DNA from 4 places in the Halomonas sp. BN3-1 genome. Region 4 is predicted to be linked to each of the others. Evidence: predicted binding sites of a transcription regulator. Region 4 holds the regulator's gene; each other region holds the start of a gene.

Region 1 (7,721 bases), on a different contig from region 4:
CGCGGACTCAGCCGGGCCGTGGTGACGCCCATTGTGGCCATCTCGGCAAGCTCGTGGCGCAGGTCCTGACAGGCCCCGGACAGGGTCTGGATACCGTTCAGGGTGAACAGTCGACGGCTGTCGTCCTGGGTGGTCAGCGTCAGCCCTTCCGGATAGTCCTGGCAGACGAACTGGCAGCGATCCTTGGGGTGCTGGTGGTGGCGCGCGGTAAAGCAGCGTGACGACCAGGCCAGCGGCAGGTGGCCGTAGGCCAGTACCTCGCAGTCCAGCGCCAGCCCCGCCTCGCGGGCGTCAGACAGCAGCCGGGCCAGGTCGGCGCCGGGCAACTCCACCGGGGCGACGAAGCGGAACATGCCGGCGCGCTTGAGGATCTCCAGGGTCGGCACATTGTAGAGGTTGAGCGCCGGGCCGCCGACGAAGGGCAGGCCCGCCTCGGACAGCCGGTGCACCGCGCTCATGTCGTTGGCCTCGACCAGGAAGTCGCCGTTGTCGCACAGCCTGGTCAGGTCGCGCAGGTCGGCGTTGGACTCGATCAGGGTCTGCGAACCGAGGATCACCTGCTTGCCGGCGGCGGCCAGCTGGTGGCCGATCTCCAGCCAGTCGGCGAGCTTCATGTCGCGCCGCCGCGAGCACACGGTCTCGCCCAGGGTGACGCTGGTCAACGGCCAGTGGCAGGCCTGTTCATAGAAGGCGAAGTAGCGCTCGCGGGTCCAGTAGAAGGATACCGGGCCAAGGCTCAATTCCAGTGAAGCAGCGGTCATCTCGCCTCCTGTCATTTCCAGTCGCGCTCGTAGGCGCCGAGGGTGTGGGTGGAGCCTTCGGCCAGCGGCGCCAGGGCGGCGCTCCAGTCGGCCTGGGGGCGATAGTCGTCGCCGGCCCGGTCCAGATGGTCCAGTGCCTGGCGCCACACTCGGGTGACGCTGGCCACATAGGCCGGACTGCGCTGGCGACCCTCGATCTTGATCGCCTTGATGCCCAGTGACGCCAGCTGGGGCAGCAGATCCAGGGTGTTGAGGCTGGTCGGCGCCTCGATGGCGTGGCCGATATCGCCCTCGACGTTGAAGCGTCCCTTGCACAGGGTCGGGTAGCCGGCCTGTTCGTCGGCGCGGTAGCGATCGATCAACACGCCGTTCAGGCGCGATTCGCGTCCGCTGGCGGTCTCCTCCCAGCGCACGTGGGCCGCCGGCGAGCACACGCCGTGGGTGTTGGGCGACTCGCCGGTCAGGTAGGACGACAGATAGCAGCGGCCCTCGGCCATGATGCACAGGCTGCCGAAGGCGAACACCTCGAGCTCCACCGGGCTGTGGCGGGCCAGGTCGCGCACCTGGTGGATCGACAGCACCCTGGGCAGCACCGCACGGCGGATGCCGAACTCGCGGTGGTAGAAGGCCAGCGCCTCGTGGCTGGTGGCGGAGCCTTGCACCGACAGGTGGCGGGGGATGTCCGGGTGGCGTTCGGCGGCGTAGGCCAGGAGGCCCGGGTCGGCCAGGATCAGGGCGTCGACCTGAAGCGAAGCCGCCTGGTCCACCGCCGCGCGCCACTGAGCCAGGCTCGACTGCTGCGGGTAGGTATTGATCGCGCAGAACACCCGGCAGCCCCGGGCGTGGGCGTAGTCGATACCCTCGCGGGCGCGCTTGTCGGTGAAGTTCAGCCCGGCGAACTGGCGGGCGTTGGTGGCATTCTGAAAGCCGAAGTAGACCGCGTTGGCGCCCTCGTCCACGGCGCGCTTCAAAGCGGGCAGGCTACCCGCGGGACAGACCAGTTCCATGTCGATCTCCGAGCGAAGAGAGGCGCCATGCTAGCCCCGCCCGGACACCGCCGGCTTGATGCGTATCAGTGTCCGCCAATGAAGTGGGGGATGGAGCGAAGGGATGACGCGCCGCACCGGGGCCGGGTGTGGACAACCTGGCGATGGTGGGAATCCGACTTGCGGGTCAGGCGTGCAGATAAAGGTGGCGATGAGCTTGTGAGTCGTTCTGTGGATAACCCTGTGTGGCACCTTGTGAAAAGTGGTGGGCAGGCGGTGCAGGGGCTGTGGACTGCGGTGTAAAAGTCGCCTGTCAGTGGTGGATCAGCGGCTCGCTCGCTGTCGTAAACGAAAACGGGCCCCGCAGGGCCCGTGGTCTTCTTGCCTGTGCCTATTGACCGCCGGAGGGAAAGTGGAACTCCGCCTGGGTGGTCTCGAAGGGCGAGGGCCAGCGCTGTGACACCGCCTTGCGGCGGGTGTAGAAGCGCACCGCGTCAGGGCCGTAGGCGTGCAGGTCGCCGAACAGCGAACGCTTCCAGCCGCCGAAGCTGTGGCTGGCCACCGGCACTGGCAGCGGCACGTTGATTCCCACCATGCCGACCTCGATGGCGTCGGTGAAGCGACGCGCCGCCTCGCCGTCGCGGGTGAACAGGCAGGTGCCGTTGCCGTACTCGTGGGCGTTGGTCAGGGCGATGGCCTCATCGAGGCTGTCGACACGCACCACGCACAGCACCGGACCGAAGATCTCCTCGCGGTAGATGGTCATCTCCGGGGTGACCCGGTCGAACAGGCAGCCGCCGACGAAGAAGCCGTTCTCGTGGCCCGGGACCACCAGGTCGCGGCCGTCGGCCACCAGGGTGGCCCCTTCCTGCACGCCCTTCTCGATATAGCCGAGCACCTTGTCGCGATGCTGGGCGGTGACCAGGGCGCCCATGTCCAGGCCCTTGTCGGTGCCGGGGCCGATCTTCAACGCGGCGATCTTGGGGTCCATGGCCTCGATCAGGCGGTCGGCGGTGTCATCGCCGACGCACACCGCCACCGAGATCGCCATGCAGCGCTCGCCGGCGCTGCCGTAGGCGGCCCCCATCAGGGTGTTGGCGGCGTTGTCGATATCGGCGTCGGCCAGCACCACGGCGTGGTTCTTGGCGCCACCGAGGGCCTGCACCCGCTTGCCGCTCTCGGCGCCACGTCGGTAGATGGTCTCGGCGATGGGGGTCGAGCCGACGAAGGACACGGCCTTGACCTCGGGGGCATCGAGCAGCGCCTCGACGGTCTCGCGGCCGCCCTGGACCACGTTCATGATGCCCTGGGGCAGGCCGGCTTCCTCGAGCAGGCGGGCGACCGCCAGGGCGGCGGACGGGTCCTTCTCGGAGGGCTTGAGCACGAAGGCGTTGCCGCAGGCGATGGCCATCGGGTACATCCACAGCGGCACCATCGCCGGGAAGTTGAACGGGGTGATGCCGGCCACCACGCCCAGCGGCTGGAAGTTGGAGAAGGCGTCGATGGACGGCCCCACATTGTGGGAGTACTCGCCCTTGAGCAGCTCCGGCACGCCACAGGCGTACTCGACGTTCTCGATGCCGCGCTTGAGCTCGCCCATGGCGTCCTCGAGAGTCTTGCCGTGCTCCTCGCTGATCAGCTGCACCAGGCGATCGGCGTCACGCTCCAGCAGCGCCTTGAAGCGGTACATCACCTGGGCGCGTTTGGCCGGCGGGGTGTCGCGCCAGGCCGGGAAGGCCGCCTGGGCGGCGTCGATGGCGGCCTTGACGGTGTCGGCATTGCCGTCGGCGACCTGGCGAATGGTCTCGCCGGTGGCCGGGTTGGTGACCGGCAGATGGCGGCTGGCCTCGAGATCCTGACCATTGATCCAGTGATTGACGTTGTCCATCGAGGGTCCTCAAATGTCGAAAGGGCGGACGGGCATGGCCCGTCCGCGCTGTGGATAATGCTGTGAATAGCGGGTGCAAAGGTTGTCCACAGGCTGTCGGTTTCAGGTGGATAAGCCGGGCGTCGGCACCGGCGAGCGGCCTCAGTCGAGCCGGTCGAGGGTCTCGGCGACGGCGTCGAACAGTCGCTCAAGTTCAGCTTCGGTGGTGGCGAAGGGAGGGCCGAACTGCAGGGTATCGCCGCCGAAGCGCACATAGAAGCCGGCCTCCCACAGCGCCAGGTGGGCGTCGCGTGGGCGGATGGCCGGGTCGCCGTCGCGCGGGGCCAGCTGGATCGCCCCGGCCAGGCCGAAGTTGCGGATATCGACCACATGGGGGCGGCCTTTCAAGGCGTGCAGGCGATCCTCGAAGGCTGGGGCGATGGCCCTGACCTGGGCCGGGAAGTCCTCGCGCTCGAGCAGGTCCAGCGCGGCCAGGGCGGCGGCGCAGGCCACCGGATGGCCGCTGTAGGTGTAGCCGTGGGGGAATTCGATGGCGTGCCCCGGGCCACCGGCGTGCATGAAGGTGTCATGGATCTCGCCAGAGGCGATCACCGCCCCCATCGGCACGCAGCCGTTGGTGATCTGCTTGGCCACCGTCATCAGGTCCGGGGTGACGCCGAAGGCCTCGGCGCCGGTGCGCGCGCCGCTGCGGCCGAAGGCGGTGATCACCTCATCGAAGATCAACAGGATGTCGTGGGCCGAGCAGATCTCGCGCAGCCGCTCAAGGTAGCCTTTGGGCGGCACGATGACCCCGGCGGAGCCGGACATCGGCTCGACGATCACCGCGGCGATGTTGGAGGCGTCGTGCAGCGCGATCTGTTCGAGCAGCGCATCGGCAAGCTCGGCCCCGGTCTCGGCCTGGCCCCGGGTGAAGGCCTGGTTCGGCTGCAGGGTGTGGGGCAGGTGGCTCGAGTCCAGCAACTGGCCGAAGTGCTTGCGGTTGCCGCCGATGCCGCCAAGGCTGGTGCCGCCGATGTTGACCCCGTGGTAGCCCTTGGCGCGGCCGATCATGCGGGTCTTTTCCGGACGGCCCTTGAGCCGCCAGTAGGCCTTGGCCATCTTCAGCGCGGTATCGGCGGACTCCGAACCTGAGTCGGTAAAGAACACATGGTCGAGCCCCGCCGGGGTCAGGCTTGCGACCTTCTCGGCCAGCTTGAAGGCCAGCGGATGGGACACCTGAAAGCTCGGCGCGAAGTCGAGGCTGCCGAGCTGGCGGGCCACCGCCTCGCGGATCTCTTCACGGTTGTGGCCGGCGCCGCTGGTCCACAGACCCGACAGCGAATCGAATACCCGGCGGCCGCGGTCGTCGATGAAGTAGCGGCCCTCGGCGCCCTGAATCATCCGCGGATGCTGGTGGAAGTCCTGGTGGGCGGTGAACGGCATCCAGTAGTGATGGTTGAGCCCGGCCCCCGCAGCGCGCTCGGCGTGGGCGTCGGGACGGGTATCGAGGGTGTCGAAGGTCAGCATGGCGAGTCTCCAGTCAGGGGCCGCAGGGCGGGCATGGACTCAGCATGGACAGGGCTTCAGGTTTGTAAAATCACTCTTTGTTGTCGTTCACGTGAGTAAAGATAAACGTTTAGTGACGGTGATTTCTTTTCTTGACCAATTCACGCAACGGGTCTAATCCTTATATTTATTCGAATAAATGACCGAGGCGATCCGTGCCGACTTCCTTTCCCCAGCGCCGACAGAAGCTCGCGGACCTGATCTGCGAGGACATCAAGCAGAAGATCGTGATGGAGAACCTGTCGCCGGGTGACCGCCTGCCCAACGAGAAGGCCCTGATGGAGCGCTATGAATGCGCCAAGGGCACCATTCGCGAGGCGCTGCGGGTGCTCGAGGTGGAAGGCCTGGTCGCGCTCAAGACCGGCCCCGGTGGCGGCGCCATCATCCGCGAGGTGACCGTCGATCCGGCCTGCCGCGCGCTGCGCAATTTTCTGCACTTCCAGCACGTGGACGGTAGCCAGGTCTATCAGCTGCGGCGGATGGTGGAGGTCGAGGTGGCGGTCTCGGCCATGGACCGGCTCGATGCGGCGGGGCTGACCCGGCTGCGGGACAACATCGATCAGTGCCAGCGGCCCCATGAGGACGAACTCAGCCAGCGCCAGCACCGCATGCTGGAACTCGAGTTTCACAACATCCTGGCCGAGTACTGCCCCAATCCGCTGCTGCGCTTCATGAGCACCTTCCTCAACGACCTGCTGCGCGACCTGGTCGTCATCAAGAAGGCCTACAAGCCAGAGCGCCACGCCTTCGACGAATCGAACATCCGCTATCACATCGCCCTGCTGGAGGCCTTCGAGGCCAGCGACCGCGAGGCGGTGCGCCGCCTGATGTACGAGCACATGTGTGACGCCGAGCACCATATGTCGGCACTGGAGGGCGAGATGGCCAAGCAGTTCCTGGTCTCACCTGACGCCCTCGGCGAGGCGGGCGGCTAGCCTCCTGGCCCCCGACCTGCGGCAAACCAACCAACAATGACAACAACTGCCACCCCACGCCAGCGACCCCTCATCCACTCCGATGATGTCGAAAAAAGAGGAACAACAATGACTGTGCGCAAGACCTCCCTGATGCTTTCCGCCCTGGCCCTTGGCCTGGCGACCCAGCCGCTGCTGGCCCAGGATCAACAGCCGCTCACCTTCTATGGGGTGAAGTCCCTCTCCGGTGCCTTCGCCAGCTACGGCAAGTACGCCGAGATGGGCTCCCGGCTGGCGGTGGAAGAGGCCCGAGAAACCCTCGGCCGCGATATCGAGTACGTCAGCCTGGACACCGAGGGCAACGCCGGCCGCGCTATCCGCAAGGTGCAGGAAGCGATCAACCAGGACGGCGGGCGACTGTTCAACGGTGCCACCCTGTCATCCACGGCGCTGGCGGTGGGCAAGGAAGTCGCCGGCGTCGAGGGCGTGTTCATGACCCCCGCCGGCGCCGACGAGCTGACCGGCAGCGAGTGCAACGCCTCCACCTTCCGCTGGTCGGTGCCGACCTACGGGGCCATCCGCGAGACCCTGGTGCCGCTGATCGAGGCGCTACCCGAGGCCAAGCGCTTCTACACCATCACCCCCGAGTACGTGTTCGGCGAGGCGCTGCTGGACAACGCCAAGGCGGTGTTCGAGGAGTACGGCGTCGAGCACGTCGGCAACAGCTATCACTCGCTGCAGGAGCAGGAGTTTTCCGGCTACCTGACCAACGCCATGTCGGCGGCGCCGGACGTGCTGGTGCTGTTGAACTTCGGCTCCCAGTCCTCCAACGCCCTGCGCCAGGCGCGCAACTTCGGCCTCAACGAGCAGATGGACATCCTGATGGTGTGGTCGGCGGGCCTCGACCAGTTCGAGGAACTCGGCGCTGCCAACGTCGACGGCATCTACTTCGGCGCCCAGTACTGGCACGAGGTTGACACCCCCTTCAACCAGCAGCTGGTGGCCTCGGTACGCGAGGCCTACGACATCACTCCGACCTATCCCCTGGCTGCCGACTACACCATGACCCGCGTGATGCTTGAAGTGGCCGACGCCAGCGGGGCCAGCGAAGGTCCGACGCTGATCGAGGCGCTGGAAGGCTACACCTACCAGGGCCCCACCGGTGAGGAGACCATCCGCGCCTCCGACCATCAGGTGATCAAGGACTACTACCTGCTCAAGGGCAAGGCCGAGGGCGAAATGGAAGACCCCGACGACTACGCCGACGTTATCAGCGCCGGGCGCTCCTTCGTCACCCCTGAGGACTCGCCCTGCCAGCTGTAAGGCTGTCAGCTTGCCAATCTGCCGGGGACGGCGTCCCCGGCACGACAGGAGTCGGGACCATGCTTAACGTCTATCTGTTCCAGATCCTCAACGGTCTGGGGCTCGGGATGATCTATTTCCTGATTTCGGTGGGATTGACGCTGATCTTCGGACTGTTGAACTTCGTCAACTTCGCCCACGGGGCCTTCTTTCTGGTGGGCTCCTACCTCTGCTACACCCTGGTCAGCCTTACCGGCAACTTCTGGCTGGCGCTGATCGCAGGCCCCTTGCTGGTGGCGCTGCTGGCCTGGGCGCTGGAGCGCAG
Region 2 (7,721 bases), on a different contig from region 4:
TCTCCTGCACCCCCTGCAGCGGCTCGAGCACGTTGGGCATGCCCACCGCCGGGAACACCACATTGTTGACCCCGGTGGCACGCTCGCTGTCACGATAGAAGCTCAGCAGATAGCTGTAGATCCAGTCGGTGCCGCGCAGCCTGGCTTCCAGGGTCAGATCCGGCGGCGCCTTGCCGAACCATACCTCGGCATCCTCGGCGCTCATCGCCTTGTGCATCTGGTCGTTGTACCCCAGTTCCGGCGAGAAGATCAGATTGTCCTCGACCAGATCCTGGGGCATCCCCAGATCCTCGGCCGCGCGGGAGAAACGCTGGTACTCCAGGGAATGACAGCCCATGCAGTAGTTGACGTAGAGCTTCATCCCGTTCTGCAGCGAGGCCTGGTTCTCCAGATCCGGCGACATGCTGCGCAGGTGCACCCCCTCGCCACCCGCGGCGAAGGAGCAAAGCGGGACCAGCGCGAAGAGCAGTGCGAACAGTTGCTTTTTCATTAGCCAGTCACCCTTTCAGGAACGGGTTTGGTCTTCTCCAGCCGCGTATAGATGGGCATCAACACGAAGAAGGCGAAGTAGATCACGGTGCAGATCTGGGCCAGCAGTGTCCTGGCGCCGGTCGGCGGCAGCACCCCGAGCACCCCGAGGATGACAAAGCTGATCGCGAACAGCACCAGCATCACCTTGGAGATCCAGCCCTTGTAGCGCATGGAGCGCACCGGAGAGCGGTCGAGCCAGGGCAGCACGAACAGCACCGCAATGGCCGCCCCCATGAAGATGACCCCGAGGAACTTGGCGTCCAGCCCAAACAGCGAGAAGGTGATGGCGCGCAGGATCGCGTAGAAGGGCGTGAAGTACCACACCGGGGCGATATGATCCGGCGTCTTCAGCGGGTTGGCCGGCTCGAAGTTGGGCTTCTCGAGGAAGTAGCCGCCGCCTTCGGGGAAGTAGAAGATCACCGCGCAGAACACGAACAGGAACACCGCCACTCCGACGATATCCTTCACCGTGTAGTACGGATGGAAGGGAATGCCGTCCAGCGGCTTGCCGGTCTCGTCCTTCTTGGCCTTGATATCGATGCCGTCGGGATTGTTGGACCCCACCTCGTGCAAGGCAATGATGTGCAACACCACCAGCGCCAGTATCACGATAGGCAGCGCCACCACGTGCAGGGCAAAGAAGCGGTTCAGCGTGATCCCGGAGATCAGATAGTCACCGCGCACCCACTGGGCCAGGTCGGGACCGATACTCGGGATGGCGGAGAACAGCGAGATGATGACCTGGGCACCCCAGTAGGACATCTGTCCCCAGGGCAGCAGATAGCCCATGAAGGCTTCGGCCATCAGCGCCAGGTAGATCGCCATGCCGAAGATCCACACCAGCTCGCGCGGCGCCTTGTAGGAGCCATAGAGCAGGCCGCGGAACATGTGCAGGTAGACCACCAGGAAGAACGCCGAGGCGCCGGTGGAGTGCATGTAGCGGATCAGCCAGCCGTACTCGACATCACGCATGATGTACTCGACGGAGGCGAAGGCACCCTCGGCGCTGGGGTTGAAGCTCATGGTCAGCCAGACACCGGTGAGGATCTGATTGACCAGCACCAGCAGCGCCAGGGAGCCGAAGAAGTACCAGAAGTTGAAGTTCTTGGGCGCGTAGTACTCGGACAGATGCTCCTGCCACATCTGGGTGGCGGGGAAGCGATCATCGACCCAGCGCATGAAACCGCGTTCGGCCTTGGCCTTGTTGGGATTCGCCATTATGCGCCCTCCCCGTCTTCGCCGACCACGATGACCGACTCGTTGACAAAGTAGTAGGGTGGAACTTCCAGGTTCACCGGAGCGGGCACATTGCGAAACACCCTGCCCGCCAGGTCGAAGCGCGAACCATGGCACGGGCAGAAGAAGCCACCGGGCCAGTCATCGACACCGACGCCTTCGGCGTTGGGCTCCGGCTTGAACAGCGGTGAACAGCCCAGATGCGTACAGATGCCAACCAGCACACCGATCTCGGGCCGAATGGAGCGCAGCGAACCGCCGGCATAGTCCGGCTGCATCGGCTTGGCGGAATCCGGGTCTGCCAGCACCTCGTCGGTCAACGCCTCGGTACGTTCGATCATCTCCGGCGTGCGATTGATGACCCATACAGGACGGCCCCGCCACTCGACGGTCATTCGCTGCCCGGGTTCGAGCTTCGAAATATCCGCCTGAACGGGCGCACCCGCCGCCCGAGCCCTGGCACTAGGCTGCCAGGAAGCCACAAAGGGTACCGCTACCCCGACGGCGCCGACTGCTCCAACTACGGAGGTCGCCCCTACGAGGAAACGGCGTCGCCCTTTGTTCACGCCGTTGTCTGCCATGATCTGGTTTCTCCCATCAGACTTTATCCGTTGTTGTTTTCACGGCCCCTTGAATGTCCGTGACCACGGATACAAGTGGATTGTATGTTAGGAAATCCCCCCCACCGGCACAAGAAGCCGGCTGACCCAGACCCCCTGCGCAAGCCCCAGACAATTGACGTGGAACAACTTTATACCACTGTGCCTGTTCGCCTTGAGGGACAGGGCGGCTCAAAAGGCATAGACGATGACAGATTAACGAGGGAAACAAGCGCCGCCAGGCGACCCGATGATCCCCACCACCAGAGCACTACAGCACACAATTTTTCGAACCCCGGACACGACAACGCCCGGGCCAATGGCCCGGGCGTTGTTGATCGGCAAGCGTGGGTGATTAACGCTTGGAGAACTGCGGGCGACGACGCGCCTTGCGCAGACCGACCTTCTTACGCTCGACTTCACGTGCGTCACGAGTGACGTAGCCGGCAGCACGCAGCGGCTGACGGAAGTCCTCGTTGTACTGCATCAGGGCACGGGTGATGCCGTGACGAATGGCGCCGGCCTGGGCGCTGCCGCCGCCACCCTTGACGGTGACATAGACGTCGAACTGGCCGAGGGTCTCGGTCAGTTCCAGCGGCTGGCGAACCACCATGCGGCCAGTCACGCGACCGAAGTATTCGTTCAGGTCACGGCTGTTGACGGTGATCTTGCCGGTGCCCGGCTTGAGGAAGACGCGCGCGGTTGAGGTCTTGCGGCGCCCGGTACCGTAATACTGCTGTGTCATGGCGAAGATCCCCTCAGATGTTCAGTTCTTGCGGCTGCTGGGCAGCGTGCGGATGTTCGGAACCGGCGTAGACCTTGAGCTTGGCGTGCATGGCACGGCCCAGCGGACCCTTCGGCAGCATGCCCTTGACGGCACCTTCGATGACACGCTCGGGAGCGTGGTCGATCAGCTGGCTGAAGGTCATGGAACGCAGGCCACCCGGGTAACCGGTGTGACGATGGTACATCTTGTCGCTGGCCTTGTTGCCGGTGACCTTAACCTTCTCGGCATTGATCACGACGATGTAGTCGCCGGTATCAACGTGAGGAGTGTATTCCGGCTTGTGCTTGCCACGCAGGCGGCGAGCAATTTCGGTAGCCAGACGACCGAGCGTCTTGTCCGCGGCATCGACGACATACCAGTCGCGCTGGACGGACTGCGGCTTAGCACTGAACGTCTTCATGGATGAAATCACCAATTCGATGTGTTGGATCCCTTTCGTCGTGTTGTGGACACCCGACAGGTGTTCAGCGAGACCACGCCGCGAAGAGATCATCCCTATTTTTCTTGGTTGCGCGGCACCCGGAAATCCGGACGATGCCGCCACAACGGTCGAGCGAGCGCGCATTCTACATGAGCGAAAGCGTGCCGTCACCCCCTCGGACACACGCAATCACCGTCGGCTCAAGGCTTGTGGGGCAGCGCCAGGTACTCCCGGGACTGCATCTCCTGAAGCCTGGACAGAGTGCGCTCGAACTCGAACTCCAGCTTGCCACCCTCATAGAGCGCCTCTGCCGGCGCTTCGGCGGACATCAACAGCTTGACGCCACGGTCGTAGAACTCGTCGACCATGTTGATGAAGCGCCTGGCCTGATCGTCGGTGGCGGCGTCCATGCGCCGCACACAGGACACCAGGACCGTGTGGAACTCGCGAGCCAGCTCGATGTAGTCGTTCTGACTGCGCGGCCCGTCGCACAGCTCGAGAAAGTCGAACCAGACCACGTCCTCGTGCAGTCGACGCGCCTTGAGGATGCGATGGTTGATCTCCACCGGCACCTGCTCTTCCCCCGCCTGACCGGCGATCTCGCGAAAGCTGCGCTCGAGCTCCTGATCCGCCGCCTCGTCCAGCGGCGAATGGAAGATCTCGGCGCGCTCCAGCGCCCGCAGTCGATAGTCGACGCCGGAATCGACGTTGACCACCTCACAGTGGCGCTTGAGCAGATCGATGGCCGGCAGAAAGCGAGAGCGCTGCAGGCCATCCTTGTACAGATCGTCCGGCACGATGTTGGAGGTGGCGACCAGCACCACACCGCGCTCGAACAACGCCTCGAGCAGATTGGCCAGAATCATGGCATCGGTGATGTCCTTGACGAAGAATTCGTCAAAGCAGATCACCCTCGCCTCCTCGGCAAACTTGCCGGCGATCAGCCGGAGCGGGTTCTTCTCGCCCTTGCAGTGATCCAGCTCGTTGTGGACACGCTGCATGAAGCGATGGAAATGGGTGCGCATCTTCTGGGGAAACGGCAGCGCTTCGTAGAAGGTGTCGACCAGGTAGGTCTTGCCACGACCGACGCCGCCCCAGAAATAGAGCCCGGAGATGGCTGGCAGCGCCGGCTCCTGCTCTTCCTCCTTGCGCCCGAACAGGCCCTTCACCTTCGACGCCCAGCCGTCGCGCGCCGCCGCCGGCGCCTTGGCCTTGGGCGCTGCCACCAGCTCGTCATACAGTCGCTGCAGATGCGCCACGGCATTGGCCTGGGCGGCATCCTCCGTGAAATCATCACGTTGGAGGTCGCGCCGGTAGCGTTCCAGCGGAGTTTCTGGCCGACCACTGCTCGACGGGGAAGAGCTCATGTAGCGTCCTGACTGTCAACAAGTTCGGAGCCGCATTATACGCAGACCACACAGGAATGGCAGGTCCCAGGCCGCGACCGGCAACAGCGCATCACGCCAGCACGACAAGGGAGGCCCCAGGCCATTGACCCTTTATGAGCCAACGCCTCTATAATGGGCCGTCGGCCAGGCCGGCGGCGGCCGCGGGTCGTCCGAAAGAGCTCAGGGAGAACTACGTGGAACCAAGCAACTTCAACATGATCCTGGCGGCGGCTTGCCTGGTGGCCGGAATTGGACTCGGCGCACTGGGCTACCACCTGCTCAACGGCGGCGCACGCAGTGCCCAAAGGCTGCGCCTCAAGCTGACCGAACGGGAACGCCAGCTGACCGAGTGGAAAGACGGTGTCGACGACCACCTGCAACAGATGGACGACCTGGCCCGGCAGGTCTGCGATGACGCCCTCACCCTGCAGCGCCAACTTCACGAGTCGGCGCGCCAGCTTGGCAGCAAGGCCATCGGCGGCGAGGTGACACCGCCCAGCGAACCCGGCGAGACCAGCGATGATATCGCCATTCCGCGGGACTACGCCGACGGCAACCGCGGCACCCTGTCAGAGGACTTCGGTCTGCGCCAGGCCAATGACGACCAGAACGCAGAACCGCGCCCGCCACGTTACTGACCACCCCGCCATGACAGAGCCCGCACACTGGTGCGGGCTCTGGCGTTGGCAGCGACACAAGCGGTCGATGGCGCTTGCTGCTCAGGCAGGGTTGTCGATGTCGACGAAGCGGTGCTCGACACCAAAGCGCTGCGCCAGCCATTCACCCAACGCCTGGACGCCGTAGCGCTCGGTGGCGTGATGACCCGCTGCCAGATAGTGGATCCCCATCTCCCGCGCCAGGTGGGTTGTGCGCTCGGATATCTCGCCCGAAACGAACACCTCGGCACCGGCCTCGGCGGCCGGGATGATCATGTCCTGGGCGCCGCCGGTACACCAGGCGATTCGACTCACCGCCTCGGTACCAGGCGCCTCGATCACCAACGGCTCGCGTGCCAGCGACGCTCCTACCTGGGCAGCCAGCTCGGCAACGCCCATTGGCCTTTCCAGCCGACCGTGCCACAGAAGCCCTTCGCCCATGGGCGCGTCCAGCGTTCCCTCCACCGTCCACCCCAGGCGCTGCGCCAGGGTCGCATTGTTGCCAAGCTCGGGATGGGCGTCCAATGGCAGGTGGTAGGCCAGCAGGTTGATGTCGTTGGCCAGCAGAGTCGACAGCCGCCGGCGCTTCATGCCGGTAACCGCCACCGGCTCGTTCTTCCAGAAGTAGCCGTGGTGCACCAGCACCAGATCGGCCTGCCAGCGCACCGCCTCGTCAAGCAGCGCCTGACAGGCGGTGACGCCGGAGAGCACACGGGTGACCGTGCGTGCGCCCTCCACCTGCAGCCCGTTCTCGGTGTAGTCCTTGAAGCGCCGGGCCTCCAGCAGCTGCTCGCAGGCCGATACCAGTTCGTCGCGGTCTATCATGAGATCTCCTGAAATAGCTCCAAACAAGCATCAGGTTGGCGATGCTACAATGGCGCACATTGTACGCACCGCCCCGCCGGCCCGCGACCGCCTCACTGCCAAGCGCCAAGGATCATCGCCGCATGCGACGCACCCTCTCGACCTATATCTGGCCGGTCCTCATCGGCATTCTGCTCGCCATCGTGCTGATCAATGCCTTCCCCGAACGGCTCGGCAGACTACCGTCACCGAGCGGTGACAGCCTGACGGTAGTTCCCGCCACGCCACCAGCGACAACCACCGAGCAGCAGGCACCGCAACGTCCTGCCCCCGAGGTCAAGGAGGCTGCGCCGCTGGACCGCCGTGGCGGCCCCGTGAGCTACGCCGAGGCAGTGGAGAAGGCCGCGCCCGCGGTGGTCAACGTCTACTCCTCGCGGGTCGTGGAACGGGAAACCCACCCGCTGATGTCAGACCCCTTCTTCCGCCAGTTCTTTGGCAACAATGACGTGCCGTCGCGCCAACGCATGCTTTCGAGCCTTGGCTCCGGCGTCATCGTCAGCGAGGACGGCTACGTGCTGACCAACCACCACGTGATCAGCGGCGCCGACCAGGTCCAGGTGGCGCTGCGCGACGGCCGCGAGACCCTGGCCCGGGTCATCGGCACCGATCCCGAAAGCGACCTGGCGGTACTCAAGATCGATCTCGGCGACCTGCCGGTGATCGAGCTGACCGACTCGCGCAAGGTCGCGGTGGGCGACGTTTCGCTGGCCATCGGCAACCCCTTCGGGGTCGGCCAGACGGTGACCATGGGCATCATCAGCGCCACCGGTCGCAGCCATCTGGGACTCAACGCCTATGAGGACTTCATCCAGACCGATGCGGCGATCAACCCGGGCAACTCCGGCGGCGCCCTGATCAACCCCGACGGCGCCCTGGTCGGCATCAACACCGCCATCTTCTCCCGCTCGGGGGGCTCCCAGGGTATCGGTTTCGCGATCCCGGCCAACCTGGCCCGCAGCATCCTCGACGAGCTGGTCACCCACGGCCGGGTCATCCGCGGCTGGCTCGGCATCGAGGCCCAGGAGCTGAACCAGGAACTGGCCGCTTCCTTCGGCCTGCAGGCGCCAGCCGGGGTAATCATCGCCGGCGTGGTGTCCCAGGGACCGGCCGACCGGGCGGGACTGAAACCCGGAGACGTACTGCTCGAGGTCGACGGTCGCGCGGTGATCGATCCGCGTCGGACCATGAGCGACATCGCTGCGGTGGCTCCCGGCACCACCCTGACCGTCAGCGTCGCCC
Region 3 (7,721 bases), on a different contig from region 4:
GACCCGCCAGGGTGATCTCGACCCCGACCAGCTGCAGTTCCTGGCGGACCTGGCCGACAACCCCGGTGCCACTCTGGCCGATCAGCTGCTGTGCGCCGAAGAGGATCTCGGCGAGCCCCTGGTGGGCCTGCAGACCCTGCTGGCGGAGTTGCCGCCGCCCCCGCCGATCAAGGTGGTGGAGGAAGATGGGCAGTTGCTGTATCGCTCCACGGCGCGGGAGGACACGCTGTTCGCCGCCTTCCAGGAGGGTTTCCAGGTCGACGTGGACCCGGATGCGCCGATGGGCTTTCTCGGAGATCCCTGGTTCAATGCCGCAGCCTGGTTGCCAGCGCTGTGTGCCAACCCCGAACAGCTTGATTCACCGGCGGTGCTGCAGTCGGTGTCGCTGGCGCTGACCAGCCGTTTTGGCAGTCTGCCGTGGATGGCGCCGAGTCTGTTCGAGCCCCTGGCCGAGCGTCTCGAACGCTGGCTTTTGCAGATTCGTCAGAGTGGCGACGGCGCCTTCCAGTGGGACCAGGAAGACAACGCCCAGCTGCTGCGGGCGGGGCTTGCGCTGGTGGTGGGTATGGAACGTGGCTCCCGCCAGCACTCGCGGGAACTGGCCGAGCTGCTGCTGTCGCTGGACGAGCAGGACAGTCTGGGGCTGCGCGAGCTGGTGCTCGACCAGTTGCTGCGTGAAGGCCGCGACGACGAGGCGCTGGAGATCAGCCGCCAGGCTCTGGAGGTCGGTCCTGCCGATGACGAGACGCCGCTGCTGGGCATGTACATGGGGCAGGTGCTGGCGCTGTACCGACTGGGCCAGCTCGACGACGCGGCCCTGGCATTGGAGAGCGCCCAGCGCCACAACGCCCACGCGGTGGCGCTTCTCTGCAGCGACAACCCCAAGCGTGGCGCCATCCCCGGCAATGGCCAACTGGCCGAGCCCGGCACCCGCGCCGAGGCCTGGCAGTACCGTACCCTGATGCGCGATCAGTGGCGCAGCACACCGGGCGCGCTGGCCTGGCTGGAAGAGCGCAGCGGACGGCGCGGTTGATCGCAAGCCCCGCTCAAGGGGCGTACTACAAGGCGGGTTCAGCAATGGGGGGATCGCTGCCTGCGCTGGATGACGGCTCCGGCTGAGCCTGGGGGCGCGTAGCGCCGAAGGTCTACTCAGACCCCCAGGTACGAGGCCGAACGCTGAAGCACCATGGAAAAAGAGGGCCGACAACGTCGGCCCTCTTTTGGTTATGCACACTGCATCGATGGCGTCATGGCTTGTCGAGGCTGACGGCGTGATCCCCTGGCTCGCGCACATGGTGTCGCCAGACCCACAGCGCCATCAGGATGGCCGGTACGCCCAGCGCCGAGGCCAGCACAAAGAAGCTCGGGTAGCCCATGCCCTCCACCACCAGCCCGCCAAAGCCTGACAGGAACTTTCCGGGCAGCGTCATCAGCGACGAGAACAGGGCGTACTGGGTGGCGGTGTAGGCCCGCGAGGTCAGGCTCGACAGGAAGGCGATGAACACCGCGCTTGCTAGGCCATTGCTGAGATTGTCGCCGACGATAGTGAGCACCAGCAGCGAGTGCTGGGCGCCACTGAGCGCCAGCCAGGCGAACATCAGGTTGGTCAGCACGGTGGCCGTAGCGCCGAGCACCAGGATGCGTCCGATGCCGTAGCGCACCACCAGCACCCCGCCGACTAGCCCGCCGAGGAGACTCATGATGACGCCGAACACCTTGGTCACGGTGGCGATGGTGTCGAGGCTGAAGCCCAGGTCGACGTACAGCGGATAGGCCATCGAGGCCATCGCCAGGTCGCTGATGCGATAGATGCCGATAAACAGCAAAAGTCCCAGTGCACCCAGTCCGAAGCGCCCGAAGAAGTCGAGAAAGGGGCAGACCACGGAGCCGATCAACCAGGCGCCGGTGCGCCGGACCCATGCGGGCCGGCCGCGGCTGGCGCGCAGGAAGGCACGCACCCGGGGCTCCTTGGCCAGGCGACTGGCCAGCGGTTGGCGCGGCGGCTCGGGACGCAGCAGTACGGTGATCATGCCCACCGCCGTCAGTGCCGCCATGCACTGGTAGGACACCTGCCAGGAGAAGGCCGACGCCAGATACAGCGCCCCTGCACCGGCCATGATCAGGCCGCCGCGATAGCCGATGATGTAGGTGGACGCCATCGCTGCCTGGACCTCGTCCTCGGCCGACTCGATACGAAAGGCGTCGATGGCGATGTCCTGGGTAGCCGAGCCGAAGGCCACCATCAGCGCAAACAGCGCCACCGCGCCGAGCTGGGAGGCCGGGTCGAGTGACGAAAGGCCCAGCAGGCCGCCCATGATCAGCGCCTGGCCGGCAAGCATCCAGCTGCGCCGCTGGCCCAGCAGGCGGGTCAGCAGCGGCAGGCGGAAGGCGTCCACCACCGGTGCCCAGAAGAACTTTATCGAGTACAGCAGTCCAATCCACGAGAAGAAACCGATGGCGGCGACCTCGACCCCGCTGGTACGCAGCCAGGTGGTCAGGGTGGAGAACACCAGCAGAAAGGGAAGGCCCGCAGAAAAGCCCAGAAACAGCATGGCCAGCACGGGTAATCGCAGGTAGACGCGCAGGGCGTCGACCCAGGGATGCTGGCCGGACGAGGTGGGCATGGATAGCCTCCTTGCAGTTGGTCGGCCACAGGCCGCCTTCCGAATGGTAAAATGCGCGCAACATCTCGGTGCGGCTCGACGAATTGTTGCAAAGCCGCAGGGGCGATACCAGCGGTGATCATCAAGGGTCGTCGGCAACGCACCGGGAACCGCGTCAATGACAGGCGATACTGCCGGCTTGGTGGCTGGTGGTGGTTGAGTCTGGAAGGAGTCACATGAGTCACAGCAATATCGAGGCGGGCCTGGGGGGCGATGCCACCCCGCGCTGGTACGTGGTCCAGTGCAAGGGCGGAGAGTCGTTCCGGGCCGCCGAGCATCTGGCCAACCAGGGATACGAGCTCTTTCATCCAGTGCTGGAGGTGCAGAAGAAGCGCCGCAACAAGCTGACCTGGGTCGAGGAGCCGCTGTTCCCCTACTATCTGTTTCTGCGGCTCGACCAGGTCGAGAGCAACTGGCGCCCGATTCGCTCGACCCGCGGAGTGTTGAAGATCGTGACCTTCGGGCTGTCGATGCCGGTGCCGGTCAGCGATGAGCTGATCGACCTGCTGCGCCAGCACGGCGAAGCCAAGGACGACGATCCTGGCCAGCTTTACTTCCGGGCCGGAGAGTCGGTGGAGATCACCGACGGCCCCTTCAAGGACCTCAAGGCGGTGTTCGAGAGCCACAAGGGCGAAGAGCGGGCGATCGTGCTGCTCAACATGCTGCATCGCCAGCAGCGCCTGGAAATGCCCGTCGCCGCGCTCAAGCGCCAGGACTGATGTCGACCCCAAGGAGCCCGAGATGAGAGTTTCTCCCCAGTGTGTGGTGCGTCTGCACTATGTCCTGAGCAACCAGCAGGGCGACGTCCTGGACGATTCCTGGAAGCGCGATGAGCCGCTGGAGTATCTGCACGGCCACGGCAACCTGATGGAAGGCCTCGAGCGGGCCCTGGTCGACGCCGAGGTCGGCAGTCGCCTCAGTGTCACCCTGTCCCCGGCCGAGGCCTATGGCATGCGCGACGAGTCGCTGGTGCGCGAGGTGGGACGCCAGGCCTTTCCCGGTACCGATCTGCGCCCCGGCATGTGCTTCCAGACCCCCGGCGATGCCGGCCCACAGATCGTCAGCGTGGTAGAGGTCAAGGGGGACAGCGTGGTGGTGGACACCAACCATCCCCTGGCCGGGGAGACCCTGTCGTATCGCCTCGAGGTGCTCGAAATTCGCCAGGCCACCCGCGCCGAACTGGCCAAGGGGCACCCGCTGCCGCCCGGCACCGAGGCCTCCGAGGTGGAGGACCGCAAGGTCCTCTAGGGTCCCGGCAGCGGTAGCTGGAGGCGCTCTCGCTGAAAGGGTGCCACAGACGACGAAAAAGCCGCCTCTTGAAGGCGGCTTTTTCGTCGTCATGGCGGGCCGATGTCTCGCGGTCACCCTTGACGCAGGTCAGCACAATTCAAGGGCCGACCGGGTACCATGAATTCATCGACACAGAGACAGGAGGACAGTGCCATGTACGTCGACAACGCCGTCATTTTCGGGCTGGGTGCCGTCGCTCTCTCTGTGGCCTTCATGGCCGGCTGGATCGCTTTTATCATCCGCGACGCTCACCGTCGCAAGCGATAGTCGTCAACCAGCGTCAGGGGAGGGGGAGTCATCCCCCTTTTTCAACCGACCCTTCGGGGTCGGTTTTTTTTTGCTTTATTGCACCTGAGCGCACCTGAACTCGCCTGAATTCCATCCGCCTGCCAGGCGCGCCGCGACAAGCCGCGGCGCGCCACGCGGGGCCTTAAAGGGCGATGCGCTGCTTGAGGAACTCGACGATCTCGTCGGCGGGCACCATGGTGGCCTCGCTGTCACGGCGACCCTTGTACTCGAGCTCACCCTTGTCGAGGCTGCGATCGCCCACCACCAGTCGATGGGGCAGGCCCATCAGTTCCTGATCGGCGAAGCGCACGCCGGGACGCAGATCACGATCATCCAGCAGCACGTCGAAGCCGGCGGCGCTGAGTTCGTCGTGCAGGCGCTCGCTGGTCTCGCGCACGCGCTGGGACTTGTGGGCGTTCATCGGCACGATGGCGATATGGAAGGGGGCGATGGCGTCGGGCCAGATGATCCCGCCCTGGTCGTGGTTCTGTTCGATGGCAGAGGCCACCACGCGGGTGATGCCGATGCCGTAGCAGCCCATCCAGGGGTGAACCGCCTTGCCTTCGTCGCCCAGCACGGTGGCATTCATCGCCTCGCTGTACTTGCGACCGAGCTGGAACACGTGGCCTACCTCGATGCCGCGCTTGATCGACAGCACGCCCTTGCCGTCGGGTGATGGGTCACCCTCGACCACGTTACGCAGGTCGGCGACCTTGGGCAGGGCCACGTCGCGCTCCCAGTTGATGCCGAAGTAGTGCTTGCCGTCGACGTTGGCACCGGCGCCGAAGTCGCTCATCAGCGCCACGCTGCGATCGATGACGATCGGCATCTCAAGCCCCACCGGGCCCAGGGAGCCGGGGCCGGCGCCCACGGCGGCGCGGATCTCTTCTTCGCTGGCCATGGTCAGCGGCGTCGCCACCTCCTCGAGGTGCTCGGCCTTGACCTCGTTGAGCTCATGATCACCGCGCACCAGCAGCGCCACCAGGCCGCCCTCGTGGCCGTGCACCATCAGGGTCTTGATGGTCTTCTCGATGGGCAGGCCGTGCTGCTCGACCAGGGTGGCGATGGTCTTGGCATTGGGGGTGTCGACCAGCCTCAGCTCCTCGGTGGGCTCGGCGCGGCGGGCATCGCTGTCCAGGGGCGCAGGCAGGGCCTCGGCCTTTTCCATGTTGGCGGCGTAGTCGGACTCGGTGGAGAAGACGATATCGTCCTCGCCGGAGTCGGCCAGTACGTGGAATTCGTGGGAGCCGGTACCGCCGATGGAGCCGTTGTCGGCGATCACCGGACGGAAGTCGAGACCCAGGCGAGTGAAGATGCGCACGTAGGCGTCGTACATCTTCTGGTAGGTGTCCTTGAGCGAGGCCTCGTCCAGGTGGAAGGAGTAGGCGTCCTTCATGATGAACTCACGCGAGCGCATGACCCCGAAGCGCGGACGGATCTCGTCACGGAACTTGGTCTGGATCTGGTAGAAGTTGGCCGGCAGCTGCTTGTAGCTGGCGATCTCCTTGCGTACCAGGTCGGTGATCACCTCTTCGTGGGTCGGGCCGACGCAGTAGTCACGCTGGTGTCGATCCTTCAGGCGCAGCAGTTCCGGACCGTACTGCTCCCAGCGGCCCGACTCCTGCCACAGCTCGGCCGGCTGCACCGCCGGCATCAGCAGCTCCTGGGCGCCGGCACGGTCCATCTCTTCGCGCACGATACGCTCCACCTTGCGCAGGGTGCGAAGGCCCAGCGGCAGCCAGGTGTACAGGCCGGAGGTGAGGCGGCGAATCATGCCCGCGCGCAGCATCAGCTGGTGGCTGATGACCTCGGCGTCGGCAGGAGTTTCCTTCAGGGTACTGATCAGAAGTTCGGTGGCGCGCATGGGTCCGCAGGTTCCTTCACATCGAGTCTGGTAAGCGCTGGAGGCGAGCAGGACAGCAGGCTGTCCCGTCGATGGCCGTCGAGGGGCATCCTCGGCGACTCGCATCCGGCCATGAAAGTGACGTGCATTGTACGGGGAAGGCGTCATGCCGGCAAAAGCAACCGCCACCGTTGGTGGCGACAAGGAGCGAAGGGTGGCGAACGTGGTAGGATGCGCATGAGTTTTATCATGCTGGGCAGCGGTCGAGTCGTTGTCGGCACCGCTTTCCGTCATTTATGCCAGATTACTGCAAGAGGAAGTTGTTCATGCTGCGTCCGCCCCGTCTGCTTACCGGCCTGGTGCTTGCCACCACCCTGACCTCGCTCGTCGGCTGCGGTACCGTCTTTCATCCCGAACGCAAGGGGCAGATCAGTGGTCGCATCGACCCGGTGGTGGCGGTGGCCAACGGCGTCGGCCTGCTGTTCTTTATCGTGCCCGGGGTGATCGCCTACGCGGTGGACTTCTCCAACGGCACCATCTACCTGCCGGGCACGGGCTCCGCCAGCGTCGATTCTCTGCCCATGGGCGAGGGGCGTGATCTGGCGAGCCTCGAGCGGCTGGTCAGCGAACGTGTCGGTACCGAGGTCAAGCTGAGCGACGAGCTGGTGCGTGTCGAGCAGGTCGAGAGCCTGGATGAGGCCCTGGCCATGGTGCGCATGGCCAGTGACGAGGCGACCCACGCTGGCCGTGCCGTGCCAGCCAGTGCCTCGCCCGACAGCGTGTCGCTGGACGGCTGAGATCGATCACGCCGGGTGCGCCCACAGCACCCGGCGGTTGCTCCTGTGGTTCTTCCCTTGTCTTGTGGTTCTTCCATCGCCGCCTGAGCGGCCGCCCCCGCAGCATCCTTCCCGCAATCTCTACCGCCCCCGACTCAGCGCCTGCGCTGCAGTCTCAGCACGATCAGCCCCGCCACCAGGCCCCAGAAGGCCGAGCCGATGCCCGCCAGGGTCAATGGCGATGCGGTGATGGCGAAGGTGACCAGCACCGCGTCCAGGTTGTCGCCGTCGCTGAAGGCGGTACGTAGCGCACCGCCCAGGGTGGCCATCAGCGCAAGTCCCGCCACCACCGCGATCATGGCGCTGGGCAGGGCGTCGAACAACGACGCCACCGTCGCCCCCAGGGCGCCCAGCAGCAGATAGCCCATTCCCGCCGCAATGCCGGCGGTGTAGCGTCGCCCAGGCTCGCGGTGGGCCTCTTCGCCAAGGCAGGGGGCCGCGCTGATCGCCGCCATGTTGACGCCGTGGCCACCGAAGGGTGCCATCAGCAGCGACGCCAGGCCGGTGGCCCCCAGGCTTGCCGCCACCGGCGGCGTAAAGCCCGCGCTTCTGACCATGGCGAACCCCGGCAGGTTCTGGGTGGTCAGGGTGACCGCGAACAGCGGTATGCCGATACCCAGGCACACCACAGGATCGAAGGCCGGGGTCACCCAGGCAGGACGGGTCAGACTCACGGCAACACCCGCCAGACTCAAGTCGCCGCGGCCCAGGCACAGCGCCACCCCCGCGGCCAGGACCGTGACGATGGCCAGGCGTGGCGCCAGGCGGCGGCACAGCATCCATACACCCAGCAGAGCCAGC
Region 4 (7,721 bases):
CGACGCCCTTGACCCTGTTTGGAACGCTGAAGAAGCCCGAGCACGGCGTCGACATCAAGAAGGGCGGCATTTTTCCGATCGTCCATGGTGTTCGCACCATGGCGCTGGAGTGCGGGCTGCGCGAGACCTCGACCCACGACCGGCTGGCGGCGCTGGCGTCACTCGGTCGCATCGAGCGAGTGGTGGCGGAGGATCTCGGCGAGGCGTTGTCGCTGTTCTGTGAGCTGCGGCTTCGGGCGCAGCTGGCCTACCGGCGCGACGATGCCCGGGCCACGGACGCCCCGGACAGGGTGGTGGTGCAGTCGCTCAATTCGCTGGAGCGGGACTTGCTGCGCGAGGCGCTGCACCTGGTCAAGGAGTTCAAGGCCAGCCTGTCCCACCGCTATCACCTGGAGTATGCATGAGTGTCGAGGCAGCCCCCCAGGGCAAGCTGCCTTGGCGTCAATGGTTTCGCTTGGGAGAGTACCCGATGCTGAGAGCGATCAGGCGTGTGGCCGACAGGCGTCGGCAGGCCGATGGCGATTTCGCCTGGCTGTTCAATCCCTATACCGGCGATGAGCTGGTGTCCCTGGACTGCGAAACCACCGGTCTGGATACCCGTCATGCGGAGCTGGTGTCCATCGCTGCGGTACGCATTCGTGACGATCGCGTCTTGACCAGCGAGTCGCTGGACCTGCGGCTCGCGCGTCCTGCCAGCCTGAGTGGAGACTCCATCTGCATCCATCGCCTGCGAGGGGTCGACCTGGAAGGCGGCCTCGAGGTGCGCGAGGCCTTGACGACGCTGCTGGAATTTATCGGCAATCGCCCATTGGTCGGCTGGTGTATCGACTTCGACCTGGCCATGCTGGATCGCTACCTGAAGGCGGAGTTTGGCTTCTCGCTGCCCAACGCCACCATCGACGTGGCCCAGCAGTACCGCAAGCGGCTGCGCCGAAGTCACCCGGAAATCGAGGTGCAGCCGACCTTTGAACAATTGGCAGAGCGACTGGGAGTCCCGATCATGGGACGCCATACGGCCCTGGGCGACGCCGTCACCACGGCGCTGATGCATCTGCGCCTGGAGAGCGGGGCACTCACGGCGTCATCGCGCTGACCCGTTGCCGTCATCCGCGCTGACCCGGTGCCGCCCGCACCGGCAACCATTCACCTGCAAGGAGATCCTGTCATGAGTCTGCACGCCATGTTGACCCTTCTCGAGCCCACGCTGCTGGCGCTGGGCCTGGTCTCGGTGCTGGTGGCCTACCTCCAGTACTATCGCCGTACCCGGGACCTGTGGGGCATGGTCAAGTTCTGGGAGAAGCGACTGACCCTGACCGTGCGCGAGTTTGGCTGGCAACGTGCCGGCATCCTGCTGCTGTTGCTGGGCGTGGTGGTGCGCTATCTGCTGGCGCTGAACGTCGTCTAGGGCCTGGCTGACAGGCACTTGCGTTCTTCGACTTGCCAGACCAGACCAGGCCACGACGCGCAAGGGCGCCACTACGGCGGTGTCGTCCTTGGCGGTTTCCGATGTGCTGCCGACGAAAAGCCTCTCCCGTATTGTCCTCGCCGGGGTAAGCGGTCGCTGACCTCTTCGCCACTAAAGCGTCCGGATGGTAGACTGGCGCCTCTTTCATTTTCAGCCGTGATGTCCCGCTCCCATGTCGCCACAGTCCGCCTCCGCCACCCTGTTCGATCCCCGTACCCCCGAGGATGACCATCTCTCGATCGATGCCGGTGTCAGCCCGGCCGACCCTGCTGCGGATGGCGATCAGACGGAAGCCCAAGTTCAGGCCAAGGCACGGCGTGAGTTCAACAAGCTGCAGAAGCGCCTGCGCCGCCAGGCCGGTAACGCCATCATCGAATACGGCATGATCCAGGAAGGCGACAAGATCATGGTGTGTCTGTCTGGTGGCAAGGACAGCTACACCATGCTCGAGATCCTGCGCAGCCTTCAGCGCAACGCGCCGGTCAACTTCTCGCTGGTGGCGGTGAATCTGGATCAGAAGCAGCCGGGCTTTCCGGAGCATGTGCTGCCGAACTATCTGGACAGTATCGGCGTGGACTACCACATCCTCGAGCGCGACACCTATTCGGTGGTGAAGGAGAAGACGCCGGAGGGCAAGACCACCTGCGCGCTCTGCTCACGCCTGCGGCGCGGCTCTCTCTATGGCTTCGCCGAGGAGATCGGGGCGACCAAGATCGCCCTGGGCCACCACCGCGAGGACATTCTCGAGACGCTGTTTCTGAACATGTTCTTCGGTGGCAGCCTCAAGGCGATGCCGCCCAAGCTGCTCTCCGACGACGGCAAGAACATCGTCATCCGCCCGCTGGCGTACTGCCGCGAGGCCGATATCCAGGCCTACAGCGAGGCGATGGAGTTCCCGATCATCCCGTGTAACCTGTGTGGTTCCCAGCCCAACCTGCAGCGCCAGGTGGTCAAGGAGATGCTGGCCGAGTGGGAGGTCAAGCATCCCGGGCGCCTCGAGAGCATGTTCAAGGCGGTGACCAATGTGGCGCCGTCGCAGCTGGCGGATCGGCAACTGTTCGACTTCGAGGGGCTGGAGGCCGTACAGGCCGAACGCCAGGCCCGGCGCATCGACGTGGTGGATGCCGGCTGATCTCGCCAACAGCGAATGTGCATGACGCCATGACAGCAAAAGAGGCCGCATCTCCGGATGCGGCCTCTTTCTTGTCACACGCCATCTATTACGCTTTGCTTTCCAGATCCTGGGTACCGGGCGCTGCTGGCCAAGCCCGGCACACTGCCGCCAGGCCCGCTCAGGTAACTTCGGTGTCGGCCAGGGTCGACAGCGCGGTCAGGTCGAGGATATTGACCTCACGTCCCGATACCGCCACCAGATCCTGCTGCTGGAAACGCCCGAGGATACGGCTGACCGTTTCCACCGCCAGCCCCAGGTGATTGCCGATGTCGGCGCGGGACATGGACAGGCGGAAGCTGAACGGTGAATAGCCGCGGCGGCGGAAGCGGTCCGACAGGCCGAGGAAGAAGCAGGCCAGGCGCTGATCGGCGGTCTTGCGTGACAGCAGCTGCATCATCCGGCGGTCCTCTCGCAGCTCCTTGCTCAGGGTGCGAAACAGCTGGGCACGCAGCTCCGGTAGGGTCTGGGTCAGCGCATCGAGGCGGTCGAAGGGAATCTCGCACACCGTGGTGGTCTCCAGCGCCACCACGCTGCCGGGATAGCGGCCGTCGTCGATGCCATCCAGACCAACCAGTTCACTGGGCAGGAAGAAGTTGGTCAACTGAGCTTCGCCGCTGCCTTCGGTGGTGATCTGCTTGAGACTCCCCGATCGGACCGCGAAGACGCTGGTGAAGCGATCTCCCTGCTCGACCAATCGTGTGCCTTTCTTGATCGGCGGGTGACGACGGATGATGGAATCGAAGCGCTCGAGGTCGGCGGTCTCCAGCGACAGCGGAAGGCACAAGGAACTCAGGCTGCAGGACTCACAGCGAGTCTCATGCAGCATGGGACGCCGCCGATCTTGGGCCGTAGGACTCATTCGCAGCTCCTGTGGATCTGGGATCGATATTGACTGGGCCATGGGGAGAACAGACGTCGCCCGTACAGCACGTTGATGGCACTATTCTACACCCTCAGATCAGCTAAAAGTGGCGTCTACCTCTTTAGGATTAATAACTTAGAGGTAGGATGCGTCATTGGTGCAGCCCAGTCCAAAGTTGCCAGACGGCAAAGGCGATGATCATGCCAGCGGCGACAAGGCGTGTTGCCCGATGCGCCAGCAGGGCCTGCATTTGTCTGGCGGCGAGGCCCGTCACCACCAGCGCCGGAAGCGTACCAAGACCGAAGCTCGCCATCAGCAGTGCGCCCTCGAGGGGCTCGGCCCGTGCCAGGCTCCAGGCCAGCATCGAGTACACCAGGCCACAGGGCAGCCAGCCCCAGATGGCGCCCAGCGCCACCGCCTGGGGCAGACGCACCACCGGCAACAGGCGTCTGCCTGCGGGTTCCAGGTACCTCCAGAGGTGACGTCCCAGTGCCTCGACGTGACGCAGGCCTTTCCATAGATCGGCAATGTAAAGCGCCATCAGGATCAACATCAGGCTGGCGACGATCTGCATCAGGCCACGCAGGGTCGGCGAAAGGCCGATCACCGAACCCAGGGCGGCAACCAGAGCGCCCGCCACACAGTAGCTGGTGATACGACCTACATTGTAGCCGAGCACAAGTGTGCTCACCCGCCAAGGTTGACGCATGCTGGGTGGGATGGCAAAGGTCAGGGCGCTCATGATACCGCCGCACATGCCAATACAGTGTGCACCGCCGAGCAGGCCAAACACGAAGGCCGCCATCATGGGAGGCAGTTCCAGGCCGGTAGGGTTCACTCAGGCCCTCTGGACGATGGACCACGATCGGATGTCTGCGCAGGCGTTTCGGAAGAGGAAGCGCCGTCATCGGCACCGCGAGTGTCGTCCTCATCCTCGAACAGGATGCGATAGGCGGGGCCTTCGAGGTCCTCGAACTGGTCGTTGCGCACCGCCCAGAAGAAGGCCCAGACCGCCAGGCCCAGCAGGATCAACGACAAGGGTATCAACAGGTAAAGGATGCTCATGGGCCGGGGCTTGCGGTGACGGGTGAAGGCGTCGCGGTCCGCCTGGTGCGTCCACGTCGCAGACGCAGGGCATTAGCGATGACCAGCAACGAGCTGAGTGACATGCCGATGGCGGCAAGCCAAGGGGGCACGAAGCCCAGCGCCGCTGCGGGCAGCGCCACGACATTGTAGAGCACCGACCAGGACAGATTCTGGCGAATGATGCGACGGGTCTGGCGGGCCACCTCGATGGCTTCGACGATACCCGTGAGCGGTTCGCCCAGCAATACCAGATCGGCGCGGGTGCGGGTGAGGTCGCTGGCCCCGGCCATGGCGATGGCAAGGTCGGCGCCGGCCAGTACCGGCACGTCATTGATGCCATCACCGACCATAGCCACCTTTTCACCCTGTGCCTGTCGCGCCTTCAAGTGCCCGAGCTTGTCCTCGGGGGTGGCCTCGCCACGCCACTGATCGACGCCCAGTGTGCGGGCAAGCTGGCCAACGTTGACGGCGCGGTCGCCCGACAGGATCTCGATGGCAAGCCCTCGCTGGGCGAGGGCGGCGAGGGTCTCGGCGGCGTCGTCACGGGGCTGATCGTCGAGCTTGAACCAGGCCTGGGGCTTGCCTTCGCAGGCCAGCAGCAACCAAAGCCCTGCGCCAGGGAGCTCAGGAACGGGTTGGCCCAGGCAGGCAAAATGCGGCTGGCCCAGTCGCCAGCGCTGGGCGTCGATCACGCCTTCCACGCCCTGACCCGGGTGATTGCGCAGTTCGCTGGCCTGGCAGCTGGCGTCGCGCCAGTCAGCGAAGGCGCGGGCGATGGGGTGCTCCGAGCCGGTCTCCAGTGCCGCCGCCAGTGCCAGATGACGGCGCTTGGCGGCAGCGTCCATCTCGCCATTGGTGGCGCTTCCTTCGTCGTCGCTCAGCGGCCGGTGTTCGGCGAGTTGCATGCGCCCCCGGGTCAGGGTGCCGGTCTTGTCGAAGACGACGCGATCGAGACAGGCCAGGGTCTCCAGCGCATCGGCTCGGGTCACCAGTACCCCGGCACGTCTCAGCCGGCCGTGGGCCACGGTCAGGGCGGTGGGGGTCGCCAGCGCCAGGGCGCAGGGGCAGGTCACCACCAGTACCGACAGGGTGATCCACAGGCTGCGGCTCGGGTCGATCAGGCTCCAGACCAGCGCCACCATGGCGGTGATGACCAGCAGGTTCAACACGAAGCGATGGGCCACCTGCTCGGCCAGGCGGGCGATACGTGGACGATGGGAGAAGGCACGGTCGGTGAGATCGAGAATGCCGGCGGCGCGAGTGTCGTCGCCGATGCGGGTGACCATCACTTCGATCGGGCTGTCCATGCACAGGGTACCTGCGTGCACGGTATCTCCCTGGCGACGCAGGCAGGGCAGCGATTCGCCGGTCAGCAGCGACTCGTCGATCTGGGCCAGGCCCGAGGTCAGGTTGCCGTCCGCGGGGATCTGGGCGCCGGGGCTGACCCGAACCCGGTCACCCGGGACCAGCCGACTGGCGGGGATGACGCGTTCATCGCCCTGCTCGTCGAGGCGCACCGCGGCGCTCGGCAGGGCGCTGGCCAGGGCATTGCCGCTACGGCCGTAGTGGGTACGGGCGCGAGACTCCAGGTAGCGTCCGAACAGCAGGAAGAAGGTGAACATGCTGACCGAGTCGAAGTAGCGGTCACCGGAGTCGCTCACGACCGACCAGGTGCTGGCGACGAAGGCACCACTGATGGCTAGCGCCACCGGCACATCCATGCCCAGCACGCGGGTTCGCAGATCACGCAGGGCGCCGACGAAGAAGGGTTTGGCCGAGTACAGTACCACCGGAGTGGTCAGCGCCAGCGATAGCCAGGCAAACAGGCGCTCGAACTCGCTACTGAGATCACCGCCGTCGACGTAGTGCGGGATGGAAAACATCAGCACCTGCATCATGCCGACGGCCGCCACGATCAGGCGCCTTATCATCTGGCGCGACTGTTGCTTGAGCCGCTGCTGGGCCTGGTCCGGCTCGTAGGGCTGGGAGGGATAGCCGATGGCAGCCATCTCGGCCAGCAGGCGCGACAGCGACAGGCGTTCGGGATCCCAGCGCACCTGAAGGCGATGCTGGGAAAGATTGACAGCGCAGCTCTCCAGGCCGTCGAGGGCATTCAGGCGGTGTTCGATCAGCCAGGCGCAGGCGGCGCAGGTGATGCCATCCACCGCCAGGGTCGCTACCTTGGTGTCGCCATCCTGACGCACGAAACGATCCTGCAGGCCCGGATCGTCGAATACCTGATAGCGGGCCTCGTCGGCGGGTGTCGGCGATGGGCGCTCCGGCAGGGCGGTGCGAAAGCGATAGTAGCTGTCCAGGCCGCCGCCGACGATGGCCTGGGCCACCGCCTCGCAGCCCGGGCAGCACAGCGGATGGCGCTGGCCATCCAGGGTGATCGACCAGGGTGCTGTGGCCTCCACCGGAGCGCCACAGTGGTAGCACGAGGCCGCCATCAGAGTCCCGGTGTCAGGCGCACGGTGGTCTCCCGCGGGAACTCTGCCTCGCCGGTCAGGCGCCATTCAGGCTGTCCTGACGCGCCTTCTGCGTGGGGCTGCAGCTGAAGGTACCAGCGATAGCGCAGATTGCGCTCCAGGGTGCCGACGTAGTGGCCTTCACGGGTGTGGGTCAGCACCAGGGCCCGGTCGCGGGCGCCATCGGTGGGGAACTTCAGCGCCAGATCCAGCCGTTGGGGGCGTTCGTCGCCATCGAGTGTTACCACCACGTCGCCGGTGGTGGCGTCGATGCGCAGCTCGGCCGCCAGCCCCAGCGCCTCGGCACGTTGCTGCTTTTCGAGCTGGACGTTGATGGCCAGACCTTCCTTGTAGTAATCGTCCGGCACCGAACCGTCGAAGTAGCGGATCGAGAAGGCCAGGTAGACCATGCTGAAGGTGACCGACGACAGCAGCAGGGCGATCAGGAACCAGGGCCAGAACTGCTTGTACCAGGGCGGCACCTGGGGATCGGACAGGGACATCAGGGGGTAACTCCTATAAAGCGGCTTTCACGTTCGATGGCCACGGACGGATCGTCCTCGGCGAGGACGCGAACGCTGATATCGGCACTGCGTTGTTCCATCTGATCAGGATTCACGCTCAAGGTCATCACCAGTTGGCGGGACTGGTTGGCGGGAACCTCGA

Evidence for each region. Region 4 encodes FNR, which switches genes on or off when oxygen is low (the NO sensors DNR and NnrR bind a similar motif). Its sites were predicted from a motif close to TTGATNTANATCAA; they were not measured.
Region 1: C9F12_RS08905 (peptidase U32 family protein) is a predicted target of FNR. The motif match lies at 1,824-1,837, and genes of this name have one in related genera.
Region 2: petA (ubiquinol-cytochrome c reductase iron-sulfur subunit) is a predicted target of FNR. The motif match lies at 2,503-2,516, and genes of this name have one in related genera.
Region 3: ccoM (cytochrome c oxidase subunit CcoM) is a predicted target of FNR. The motif match lies at 4,031-4,044, and genes of this name have one in related genera.

The regions. Positions count from the first base shown of each region.
Region 1 is NZ_PYVV01000005.1:171,897-179,617, forward strand. It holds gene C9F12_RS08900 (U32 family peptidase) at 1-761, opposite strand, end outside; gene C9F12_RS08905 (peptidase U32 family protein) at 773-1,768, opposite strand; gene C9F12_RS08910 (CoA-acylating methylmalonate-semialdehyde dehydrogenase) at 2,139-3,635, opposite strand; gene C9F12_RS08915 (aminotransferase class III-fold pyridoxal phosphate-dependent enzyme) at 3,777-5,057, opposite strand; gene C9F12_RS08920 (FCD domain-containing protein) at 5,336-6,115, shown strand; gene C9F12_RS08925 (ABC transporter substrate-binding protein) at 6,224-7,417, shown strand; gene C9F12_RS08930 (branched-chain amino acid ABC transporter permease) at 7,477-7,721, shown strand, end outside.
Region 2 is NZ_PYVV01000001.1:170,790-178,510, reverse strand. It holds gene C9F12_RS00830 (cytochrome c1) at 1-490, opposite strand, end outside; gene C9F12_RS00825 (cytochrome bc complex cytochrome b subunit) at 490-1,749, opposite strand; gene petA (ubiquinol-cytochrome c reductase iron-sulfur subunit) at 1,749-2,348, opposite strand; gene rpsI (30S ribosomal protein S9) at 2,722-3,111, opposite strand; gene rplM (50S ribosomal protein L13) at 3,125-3,553, opposite strand; gene zapE (cell division protein ZapE) at 3,775-4,941, opposite strand; gene C9F12_RS00800 (DUF1043 family protein) at 5,157-5,600, shown strand; gene C9F12_RS00795 (Nif3-like dinuclear metal center hexameric protein) at 5,682-6,443, opposite strand; gene C9F12_RS00790 (Do family serine endopeptidase) at 6,566-7,721, shown strand, end outside.
Region 3 is NZ_PYVV01000001.1:306,531-314,251, forward strand. It holds gene C9F12_RS01380 (SEC-C domain-containing protein) at 1-1,033, shown strand, start outside; gene C9F12_RS01385 (MFS transporter) at 1,248-2,624, opposite strand; gene rfaH (transcription/translation regulatory transformer protein RfaH) at 2,840-3,382, shown strand; gene C9F12_RS01395 (peptidylprolyl isomerase) at 3,405-3,911, shown strand; gene ccoM (cytochrome c oxidase subunit CcoM) at 4,107-4,220, shown strand; gene C9F12_RS01400 (proline--tRNA ligase) at 4,384-6,105, opposite strand; gene C9F12_RS01405 (hypothetical protein) at 6,411-6,881, shown strand; gene C9F12_RS01410 (benzoate/H(+) symporter BenE family transporter) at 7,016-7,721, opposite strand, start outside.
Region 4 is NZ_PYVV01000002.1:103,087-110,807, forward strand. It holds gene C9F12_RS03810 (DUF294 nucleotidyltransferase-like domain-containing protein) at 1-404, shown strand, start outside; gene C9F12_RS03815 (3'-5' exonuclease) at 401-1,093, shown strand; gene C9F12_RS03820 (hypothetical protein) at 1,166-1,405, shown strand; gene ttcA (tRNA 2-thiocytidine(32) synthetase TtcA) at 1,638-2,597, shown strand; gene fnr (fumarate/nitrate reduction transcriptional regulator Fnr) at 2,758-3,498, opposite strand; gene C9F12_RS03835 (sulfite exporter TauE/SafE family protein) at 3,653-4,339, opposite strand; gene ccoS (cbb3-type cytochrome oxidase assembly protein CcoS) at 4,336-4,566, opposite strand; gene C9F12_RS03845 (heavy metal translocating P-type ATPase) at 4,563-7,037, opposite strand; gene C9F12_RS03850 (FixH family protein) at 7,037-7,558, opposite strand; gene ccoG (cytochrome c oxidase accessory protein CcoG) at 7,558-7,721, opposite strand, start outside.